Regions from separate parts of the Streptomyces sp. NPDC098789 genome, predicted to be linked through region 2. Evidence: predicted binding sites of a transcription regulator. Region 2 holds the regulator's gene; the other holds the start of a gene.
What was found. The regulator HspR, encoded in region 2, represses chaperone genes until heat shock. The targets are predictions, from matches to a motif close to TTGAGNNNNNNNNNCTCAA.
Positions count from the first base shown of each region.

Region 1 (5,128 bases), on a different contig from region 2:
TCCTGTTCGCGGGCCACCAGCCCGAGGGTCTCCAGGGCGCGCAGCTGGCGGCTCATGGTCGCCTTGCCGACGCCGAAGTAGACGGCGAGGTCGGTGGCCCGCTGGCGGCCGGCCGCTTCGAGGCGGGTGAGCAGACCGTACGCCGCCGGTTCCAGCTCCGGGTGCAGTGCCCGGGCCATCTCGCCGGAGGAGGCGCGGGCCCTCCGGAGGAAGACGGACAGCTCCCGCTCCAGCGCGAGGAACTCCTGGTCTTCGCTCCCGTGCACGTACTGCTCCCATCGAAGGTGTGGAACACCAGTATCGAGCAGCGGATCGCGCGACGGCCCGGGACCCCGTCGCAGCGGGATCCCGGGCCGTCCGTCCGGTCAGGCGGCGACGACCACCGGCTCCGCCGCGGCCGACAGGGCCAGCTCCAGCACCTGGCGCACGTCCGTCACCGGGTGCACCTCCAGCCGCTCCAGCACCTCGGCCGGTACGTCGTCCAGGTCCGCCTCGTTCCGCTTCGGGATGATCACGGTGGTGATCCCGGCCCGGTGCGCGGCCAGCAGCTTCTGCTTGACCCCGCCGATCGGCAGCACCCGCCCGGTCAGCGACACCTCGCCGGTCATCGCCACGTCCGTCCGCACCTGGCGGCCCGACAGCAGCGAGGCCAGCGCCGTGGTCATCGTGATGCCCGCGCTCGGGCCGTCCTTGGGGACCGCGCCCGCCGGGAAGTGGATGTGCACGCCCCGGTCCTTGAGGTCGGCGACCGGGAGCTCCAGCTCCGCGCCGTGCGAGCGCAGGAAGCTGAGCGCGATCTGCGCCGACTCCTTCATCACGTCACCGAGCTGGCCGGTCAGGGTGAGCCCCGCGGCCCCGGTCTCCGGGTCGGCCAGCGAGGCCTCCACGAAGAGCACGTCGCCGCCCGCGCCGGTCACGGCGAGGCCGGTGGCCACACCGGGGACGGCGGTGCGCCGCTCGGCCGGGTCCTGGCCCGCCTCGGGCACGTGGTGCGGTCGCCCGATCAGGCCCCGCAGATCGTCCGCACCGATCCGGAAGGGGAGCTCGCGCTCGCCCAGTTCGTGCTGGGAGGCCACCTTGCGCAGCAGCCGCGCGATGGACCGCTCCAGCGTGCGCACGCCCGCCTCGCGGGTGTACTCGCCCGCCAGCTTGCGCAGCGCGTCCTCGCCGAGGGTGACCTCCTCGGCCGCCAGTCCGGCCCGCTCCAGCTGCCGGGGCAGCAGGTGGTCCCGGGCGATGACGACCTTCTCGTCCTCGGTGTAACCGTCCAGCCGGACCAGCTCCATGCGGTCCGCCAGCGCCTCCGGGATCGCCTCCAGCACATTGGCGGTGGCGAGGAAGACCACGTCGCTGAGGTCCAGTTCGACCTCCAGGTAGTGGTCCCGGAAGGTGTGGTTCTGGGCCGGGTCCAGGACCTCCAGCAGCGCCGCCGCCGGGTCGCCCCGGTAGTCGGAGCCCACCTTGTCGATCTCGTCCAGGAGCACCACCGGGTTCATCGACCCGGCCTCCTTGATGGCCCGCACGATCCGGCCGGGCAGCGCGCCGACGTACGTGCGGCGGTGGCCGCGGACCTCGGCCTCGTCCCGTACGCCGCCCAGCGCGACCCGGACGAACTTGCGCCCCATGGCGTGCGCCACGGACTCGCCGAGCGAGGTCTTGCCGACCCCGGGCGGCCCGACCAGGGCCAGCACGGCCCCGCCGCGACGGCCGCCGACGACGCCCATGCCGCGCTCGGAGCGGCGCTTGCGCACGGCCAGGTACTCCGTGATGCGGTCCTTCACGTCGCTCAGCCCGGCGTGCTCGGCGTCCAGGATCGCGCGGGCGCCCTGGATGTCGTACTCGTCCTCGGTCCGCTCGTTCCAGGGCAGTTCCAGCACGGTGTCCAGCCAGGTGCGGATCCAGGAGCCCTCGGGCGACTGGTCGCTCGCCCGCTCCAGCTTCTCGACCTCCTTGAGGGCCGCCTCGCGGACGTTCTCGGGCAGGTCGGCCTCCTCGACGCGGACGCGGTAGTCGTCGGACTCCTCGCCCTCCTTCTCGCCGTTCAGCTCGCGCAGTTCCTTGCGCACGGCCTCCAGCTGGCGGCGCAACAGGAACTCGCGCTGCTGCTTGTCGACGCCTTCCTGCACGTCCTTGGCGATGGACTCGGCCACGTCCTGTTCGGCGAGGTGGTCGCTGAGCATCGTGACGGCGAGCCGCAGGCGGGCGACGGCGTCGGCCGTCTCCAGCAGCTGGAGCTTCTGCTCCAGGGTCAGGAACGGCGAGTAGCCGGAGTTGTCGGCGAGGGCCGAGACGCCCTCGATCTGCTGCACCCGGTCCACGACCTGCCAGGCGCCGCGCTTCTTGAGCCAGCTGGTGGCGAGCGCCTTGTACTCCTTGACCAGCTCGGCGACGGCGCCGGGCAGCGGCTCCGGCACCTGCTCGTCGACGGTCTCCCCCTCCACCCACAGGGCGGCCCCCGGCCCGGTGGTACCGGCCCCGATCCGGACCCGGCCCCGGCCCCGGATCAGCGCCCCGGGATCCCCGTCGGACAGCCGCCCCACCTGCTCGACGGTGCCCAGCACACCGGTCCCGGCGTACTTCCCGTCGACCCGCGGTACGAGCAGCACCCGTGGCTTCCCGGTCCCGGCGGCGGCCTGGGCCGCTTCCACGGCACCGCGCACCTCCGAGTCGGACAGGTCCAGCGGAACGACCATCCCCGGCAGCACGACCTCGTCGTCAAGCGGCAGCACGGGCAGAGTGAGCGTTACGGACGTCGAAGCCATGATTTTCCCTCCGGCAGCGAAGTTGAGCTATGCCGACTCAATGCTTGTGCGCCGCCCAATGTTCCCCAACCTCCGTTCGCCCGGGGCGAACGCGTCCGGCCCTCCCCGGACCCGGGGCCGTTGTCAGTGGTCGGTCCTACCCTTCGCGCATGAGCATCCTCGGGAGCTACGTCCGGCTGGCCGTCGACGAGCTGGAGCGCGCCCGGCGCGATCCGGCCTGGGTCGAGGCGTGCCTGGGGGCGCGGTCCGAGGAGACGCACGGGGCGCTCGGGGCGGGATGGACGGGCGGGGAGCGGTGGTGCAGTACCGGTACGGCCTGGGACGCCCTCGGGTTCCTGACCCGGCGCCTCGGCTTCCCCGTCGACATCGCGCACGGCGAGGAGGCGCTCCCCTGGAGCGGGTCGGAGGGCGCCGGGGCGGGGGCGGCGGCGTGGAGCTACGGGCCGCCGCGCTGCCTGACGCCCGGGCAGGTGCGGACCGCCGCCGCGGCCATGGCGGCGACGGGCGGCGAGCGGCTGGTGGGCGGCGTCGGCCCGGCCGACCTGGCCCGGGCCGACGTCTACCCGGTGCACGCCTGGGAGGGCGGGGCGTCGCTGGAGGGCGTCGTGGCCCGCTACGAGGAGCTGCTGCCCTTCTTCCGCGCCGCGGCGGCGGACGGTGACGCGCTGCTGGTGTGGCTGTCCTAGGAGCTCGTCCAGGAGTTAGTCCAGGAATTGGTCCAGGAATTGGTCCAGGAGTTCGTCTAGGAGGCCGTGATCTTCACGTCGCCCGAGCTGGTCGTCACGGTCAGGCGCGCCGCGGCCGCCGCGTCCGTCGGGACGCTCACCTCGCGGTCGCCGGAGCTGGTGCTCACGCCGACCCGGTAGGGGCCGCCGGGCACGCGCAGGGTGACGTTCCCCGAGCTGGCCTGCGCCGTCACCGAGGAGGGCGCCCGCGTGAAGTCGAGGTGGGCGTCGCCGGAGCTGGAGCTCACCTCGGCGCCCGGCCCGCCCAGTGCCGTACCGGTGATCTCGCCGGAGGAGGTCGAGACGCGCAGCGCCCCGGCGATCCGGTCGGCCCGTACGGATCCGGAGCTCGCCTCCAGGTCGGCCTCCGCCACGCCCGTCACCTTGATGGAGCCGCTGCTCGTGCCCAGCTTCACCTTGGCCGCGGCCGGCACCTCCAGCCGGTAGTCGACGTAGCAGGAGGTGCCGTCGCCGCAGTCGTCGGTGAAGGTGAGGGCGCCGGCGGAGACCCGCTGGCCGGGGCGCGGCGCGGTGTCGCCGCGGTAGTGGACCGTGCGGTGGACGGCGACGCCGGGACCGTTGCCGGGGACCACCTCGATGGAGCCCCTGCGCGCGTCCTTGATCTCCACCGAGGTGACGGCCTCGGTGACGGTGGCGTCGGCGGCCGCGGTCTTCGTCGTCTTCTGGTCCCCGCCGGCGAGGAGGTCGGGGGTGCAGCCGGAGACGAGCAGGCCCGCGGTGAGGGCGGCGAGGGCCGTGACCGGCAGGGCGAGGGCGCGGCGTGAAGTCATGCGACCAGTCTCCCGACCGGGGCCCCGTCGATCGATGACGCTGCTACCCGTCCCGAGGTGGTGCTAGCACCACCCCCGTTCGCCCGCTGCCGACTCGATCCGCCGCCGGCGGGTGTCCTCAATCGCCGGACGGGCCGGCTCCCCCACCCCCGGACACCGGCGCGCCCCGCCCCAGCCCTCCGGGCCCGGCCCACATCAGCCCGTCCGGCGCCCGAGGCCCGGCCCAAATCAGCCCATCCGGCGCCCGAGGCCCGGCCCACATCAGCCCGTCCGGCGTTTGAGGACCCGCCGGAGGCAGGCCGCGCCGACGCGGACCGGAACCGGCCCACCTGCGACGGAACATCCGAGGTATCCGGGACCCTCGGACCGTCTCGCCCCCGGCCGCCCCCGGCGGGTCCTCAAACGCCGGACGGGCTGAATGTGGCCCGACACCCGGCCCGGAGGGCCTGGTCAGGGGCCGGTGGTCACCGGGAGGGGGCCGGGGGCGCCCCACTCGCTCCACGACCCGTCGTACACCCCCGGATCGGCGTACCCCGCCAACACCGCCCCCAGCGCGAGCACACAGGCCGTGACCCCCGAACCGCAGCTGACGTACAGCCGCTCCCGATCCCCCGCCACCCCCCGCAGCGCGGCCCGCAGCTCCGCCTCCGGCAGCATCGCACCACCCCGCTGGAGCTCGCCGAACGGCAGGTTGAGCGCGCCCGGCATGTGCCCGCCGCGCACCCCGGCCCGGGGTTCGGGGGCCGTCCCGGCGAAGCGTTCGCGCGTACGGGCGTCCAGGACCGCCGCACCCGCCGGATCCGCGAGGGCCGCGGTGACGGCCGCGCTGTCCACGATCAGCCCGGGCCGG
Region 1 is NZ_JBIWAJ010000001.1:455,912-461,039, reverse strand. It holds gene ACIQWR_RS02335 (MarR family winged helix-turn-helix transcriptional regulator) at 1-266, opposite strand, end outside; gene lon (endopeptidase La) at 366-2,762, opposite strand; gene ACIQWR_RS02325 (DUF1877 family protein) at 2,912-3,448, shown strand; gene ACIQWR_RS02320 (DUF4097 family beta strand repeat-containing protein) at 3,505-4,278, opposite strand; gene ACIQWR_RS02315 (sulfurtransferase) at 4,729-5,128, opposite strand, start outside.
Region 1: lon (endopeptidase La) is a predicted target of HspR. The motif match lies at 2,785-2,803, and genes of this name have one in related genera.

Region 2 (5,128 bases):
GACCTCGCCAAGGACAAGATGGCGCTCCAGCGTCTGCGCGAGGCCGCCGAGAAGGCGAAGATCGAGCTGTCCTCCTCCACGGAGACCTCGATCAACCTGCCCTACATCACGGCCTCCGCCGAGGGCCCGCTGCACCTGGACGAGAAGCTCACGCGCGCCCAGTTCCAGCAGCTGACCGCGGACCTGCTGGACCGTTGCAAGGCGCCGTTCCACAACGTCATCAAGGACGCGGGCATCAACCTGTCCGAGATCGACCACGTCGTCCTCGTCGGCGGCTCCACCCGCATGCCGGCCGTCGCCGAGCTCGTCAAGGAGCTCACCGGCGGTCAGGACGCCAACAAGGGCGTCAACCCGGACGAGGTCGTCGCCCTCGGCGCGACCCTCCAGGCCGGTGTCCTCAAGGGTGAGGTCAAGGACGTCCTGCTCCTCGACGTCACCCCGCTGTCCCTCGGTATCGAAACCAAGGGCGGCATCATGACCAAGCTCATCGAGCGCAACACCACGATCCCGACCAAGCGGTCCGAGATCTTCACGACGGCCGAGGACAACCAGCCGTCCGTGCAGATCCAGGTCTACCAGGGCGAGCGCGAGATCGCGGCGTACAACAAGAAGCTCGGCATGTTCGAGCTGACCGGTCTGCCCCCGGCCCCGCGCGGCGTCCCGCAGGTCGAGGTCGCCTTCGACATCGACGCGAACGGCATCATGCACGTGACGGCCAAGGACCTCGGCACGGGCAAGGAGCAGAAGATGACCGTCACCGGCGGCTCCTCGCTCGCCAAGGACGAGGTCGACCGCATGCGCCAGGAGGCGGAGCAGTACGCGGACGAGGACTCCCGCCGCAAGGAGGCGGCCGAGTCCCGCAACCAGGGCGAGCAGCTCGTCTACCAGACGGAGAAGTTCGTCAAGGACAACGAGGACAAGGTCCCGGCCGACGTCAAGGCCGAGGTCGAGGCCTCCATCGCCGAGCTGAAGGAAAAGCTCAAGGGCGAGGACTCCGCCGAGATCCGCACCGCGACCGAGAAGCTGGGCGCCGTCAGCCAGAAGCTCGGCCAGGCGATCTACGCCGACGCCCAGGGCGCCCAGGCCGCCGGTGGCGCGCCGACCGGTGACGCGGGTCAGGCCAAGGCCGACGACGACGTCGTCGACGCCGAGATCGTCGACGACGAGAAGCCGAAGGGTGGCGCTGCCTGATGTCGGAGGAGACCCCGGGCTTCGACGAGAAGCCCGAAGTCCCCACCGGCGACAGGGCGGACGACGCCGCAGCCGAGCCGAAGGCCGCCGACTCCTCCAAGGAGGAGAAGGCGGCCCCGGCCGGGGACGCAGGAGCAGCCGACTCGCTCGGCAAGGAAACCGCCCTCCTGGCCCAGCTGGACCAGGCCCGCACCGCGCTCGGCGAGCGCACCGCGGACCTCCAGCGGCTCCAGGCCGAGTACCAGAACTACCGCCGCCGGGTCGAGCGGGACCGGATCGCGGTCAAGGAGATCGCGGTCGCGTCCCTCCTGACCGAACTGCTCCCGACGCTGGACGACATCGGTCGGGCGCGGGAGCATGGCGAACTGCTCGGTGGCTTCAAGTCGGTGGCCGAATCGCTGGAGACGGCCGCCGCCAAGATGGGCCTGCAGCAGTTCGGCAAGGAGGGCGAGCCCTTCGACCCGACGATCCACGAGGCCCTGATGCACTCGTACGCGCCGGACGTCACCGAGACGACCTGCGTGGCGATCCTGCAGCCGGGGTACCGGATCGGCGAGCGTACGATCCGTCCCGCGCGCGTCGCGGTGGCCGAGCCCCAGCCGGGCGCGGCCGCTCCGGCCAAGTCCGAGGACGCGGCCGAGCAGGGCACGGACACGGACGGGCCCGACAAGGGCTGAAGGTCTGATGTCAGCACGTCACGAGAGGAGGGCCACCGAGGATGAGCACTAAGGACTTCGTCGAGAAGGACTACTACAAGGTCCTCGGTGTCCCGAAGGACGCCACCGAGGCCGAGATCAAGAAGGCGTACCGGAAGCTCGCCCGCGAGTTCCACCCGGACGCCAACAAGGGTGACTCCGCGGCCGAGGAGCGCTTCAAGGAGATCTCCGAGGCGCACGACGTCCTCGGTGACAGCAAGAAGCGCAAGGAGTACGACGAGGCCCGCGCGCTGTTCGGGAACGGTGGCTTCCGCCCCGGTCCCGGCGGTGGCGGCGGCTTCTCCAACTTCGACCTGGGCGACCTCTTCGGAGGCGCCCAGGGCGGCGGCGGAGCGGGCGCCGGGGGCTTCGGCGGCGGTCTGGGCGACGTGTTCGGCGGCCTGTTCAACCGCGGTGGCGCGGGCCCCGGTGCGGGCACCCGCACCCAGCCGCGCCGCGGCCAGGACATCGAGTCCGAGGTCACCCTCTCCTTCACGGAGGCGGTGGACGGGGCCACGGTGCCGCTGCGGATGTCCTCGCAGGCTCCCTGCAAGGCGTGTTCGGGCACCGGCGACAAGAACGGCACGCCCCGCGTGTGTCCGACCTGCGTCGGCACCGGGCAGGTCTCGCGCGGCAGCGGCGGCGGCTTCTCGCTGACCGACCCCTGCGCGGACTGCAAGGGCCGCGGCCTGATCGCCGAGACCCCCTGCGACGTCTGCAAGGGCAGCGGCCGGGCCCGTTCCTCACGCACCATGCAGGTCCGGATCCCGGCGGGCGTCTCCGACGGCCAGCGGATCCGGCTGCGCGGCAAGGGCGCTCCGGGCGAGCGCGGTGGTCCCGGCGGCGACCTGTACGTCGTCGTGCACGTGGACAGCCACCCGGTGTTCGGGCGCAGGGACGACAACCTCACGGTCACCGTCCCCGTCACCTTCGCCGAGGCGACCCTGGGCGCCGACATCAAGGTGCCGACGCTGAACGGCCCCGCGGTGACGCTGAAGCTGCCGCCGGGCACCCCCAACGGGCGCACGATGCGCGCCCGTGGCAAGGGCGCGGTCCGCAAGGACGGCACCCGCGGCGATCTGCTGGTGACGGTCGAAGTGACCGTCCCGACAGAGCTGTCGGACAAGGCCCGCGAGGCACTGGAGTCGTTCCGCGACGCCACGGCCTCGGAGGACCCGCGCTCCATCCTGTTCGAGTCCGCGAAGGGAGCATGACATGGACGGCCGCCGACGCAATCCCTATCAGCTGACCGACGAGACCCCGGTCTACGTCATCTCGGTGGCCGCCCAGCTCTCGGGCCTGCATCCGCAGACCCTCCGCCAGTACGACCGCCTCGGCCTGGTCTCCCCGGACCGGACGGCCGGGCGCGGGCGCCGCTATTCGGCCCGGGACATCGAGCTGCTCCGCACGGTGCAGGCGCTGTCCCAGGACGAGGGCATCAACCTGGCGGGCATCAAGCGGATCATCGAGCTGGAGAACCAGGTCGCCGCGCTCCAGCAGCGCGTCGCCGAGCTGTCCACAGCTGTGGACGGTGCGGCGGCGGTGCTGCGCCAGCGCGAGGCCCAGGTGCACGCCTCGTACCGGCGCGACCTGGTCCCGTACCAGCCGCCGCAGCCGGGCAGCGCCCTGGTCGTCTGGCGGCCCAAGCGGCCGCTGGACTGATCCGCGCACGCAGGGACCGTCGCGGGCCCCGCCCCCCACCAGGGGGCGGGGCCCGCACGCGTTTTCCGTCAGGTCGGCCGGTCCGTCAGGTCGGCCGGACCGGCCGGTCCGGTCAGACCAGGTGGTCGGGGTCGAGGTCCGGGTCCGGGTCGTGTTCGGCGGTGAGCCCGCCGCCGCCCGGCAGGGCGCCCGGTCCGTCGAGGATCCCCGACTGCGCGATGAGGAAGCCGAGCTGCGCGCGGCTCCCGCTGCCCAGGACGGTGGCCAGCTTCGCGATGTGCGCGCGGGCGGTCCGTACGTTCATGCCGAGCCGCCGGGCGATGGCCTCGTCGACGTACCCCTCGACGAGGAGCTGCGCGATGGAGCGCTGGACGCCGGAGATCCCCTCGGGGGTGTGCCGGTACGTCACTTCCTGGCGCAGGGGCACAGCGCGCCGCCAGAGCTGCTCGAAGACCTTGATGAGGTACTCGACCAGACCCGGGTGCCGCAGCTCCAGCGCCACCCGCCGGTCGTCGCTGGCGGGGATGAAGGCCACGGTGCGGTCGAAGATGATCAGGCGCTCTATCAGTTCTTCGAGCGTACGGATCTCCACCTTGCCCGCGGAGATCCGGTCCACGTAGGCCAGCGTGCCCTGGCTGTGCCGCGCGGTGTGTTGGTAGAGCGTCCGTATGCTGACCCCGCGGTCGATCAGCGGGGCGTCGCGCTCCAGTGCCTGGGTCAGGGCCAGCGAGGGCCGGGCGCCGCCGGGCTGGACGGTCAGCACTTCGGTGTGACATTCGGCCGTCGCCAGGTTCAGCGCCGCGTTGATCCGCTCGAATCCCTCCAGCACGGTGATGGCGTGAGTGTTGGCGGGACTCTGGGCACTGATGGTAAGGAACGGCTCGAAAGCGTCGGTGAGATCTACAGCGCTGCGTCGGCGGTCCTGGATCTCACGTTCAATCGGGTGGAGACGTTGGGCCAATGCGACGGATGGGGGAACCGGACGCAGCTGGTTCGCGTCGTCCGGATCGGGCTGCAGAAGAGCGAATTCAAGCAGGCAGGGAGCATTTTCAACTTCTCCCCTTGCGATACGGCCCGTGCTGAGCGCTGCCGCGTAGAGCCGTGCTCCCTCGTCGCACAGAGACGTGACGGGGTGGGGATGTGTCTCGTTTGTGCCGCTTCTGGGCAAATCTCCACCCCCCAGGGTCCTGAACATGCAAGAACATGATGCATCGTCCCTGTGGCAGTGACGTGCCTGAATGAGCCATCGTCGGACACGCGGGGGAGAGGATTCCATCAAGTGAGGACGAAGCCGACCATGTACAAAAGAATGCTTCGCTCGGCGCTTGCCGTTGTTTTCTCCGCCGTTGCGGTTTTTGGTGCACTCAGCGCCGTCGACACAGACGCGGGGAGCGCTAGGGCCAGCTATGACACAGGCTGGACCATGGCGCCGGCAGGAACATCGTTCGACACCGGCTGGACCAACGCACCGGTGGCTCTGAAGGACGACACGGGCTGGACCGACTCACCGCAAGGTTCCGGATCCGAAGGTGACACCGGTTGGACCTCTCACCCCGAGGCGGTGTCCTCATGACCCCCGA
Region 2 is NZ_JBIWAJ010000007.1:47,085-52,212, forward strand. It holds gene dnaK (molecular chaperone DnaK) at 1-1,191, shown strand, start outside; gene grpE (nucleotide exchange factor GrpE) at 1,191-1,868, shown strand; gene dnaJ (molecular chaperone DnaJ) at 1,910-3,100, shown strand; gene ACIQWR_RS16600 (heat shock protein transcriptional repressor HspR) at 3,102-3,548, shown strand; gene ACIQWR_RS16605 (helix-turn-helix transcriptional regulator) at 3,661-4,743, opposite strand; gene ACIQWR_RS16610 ((2Fe-2S)-binding protein) at 5,118-5,128, shown strand, end outside.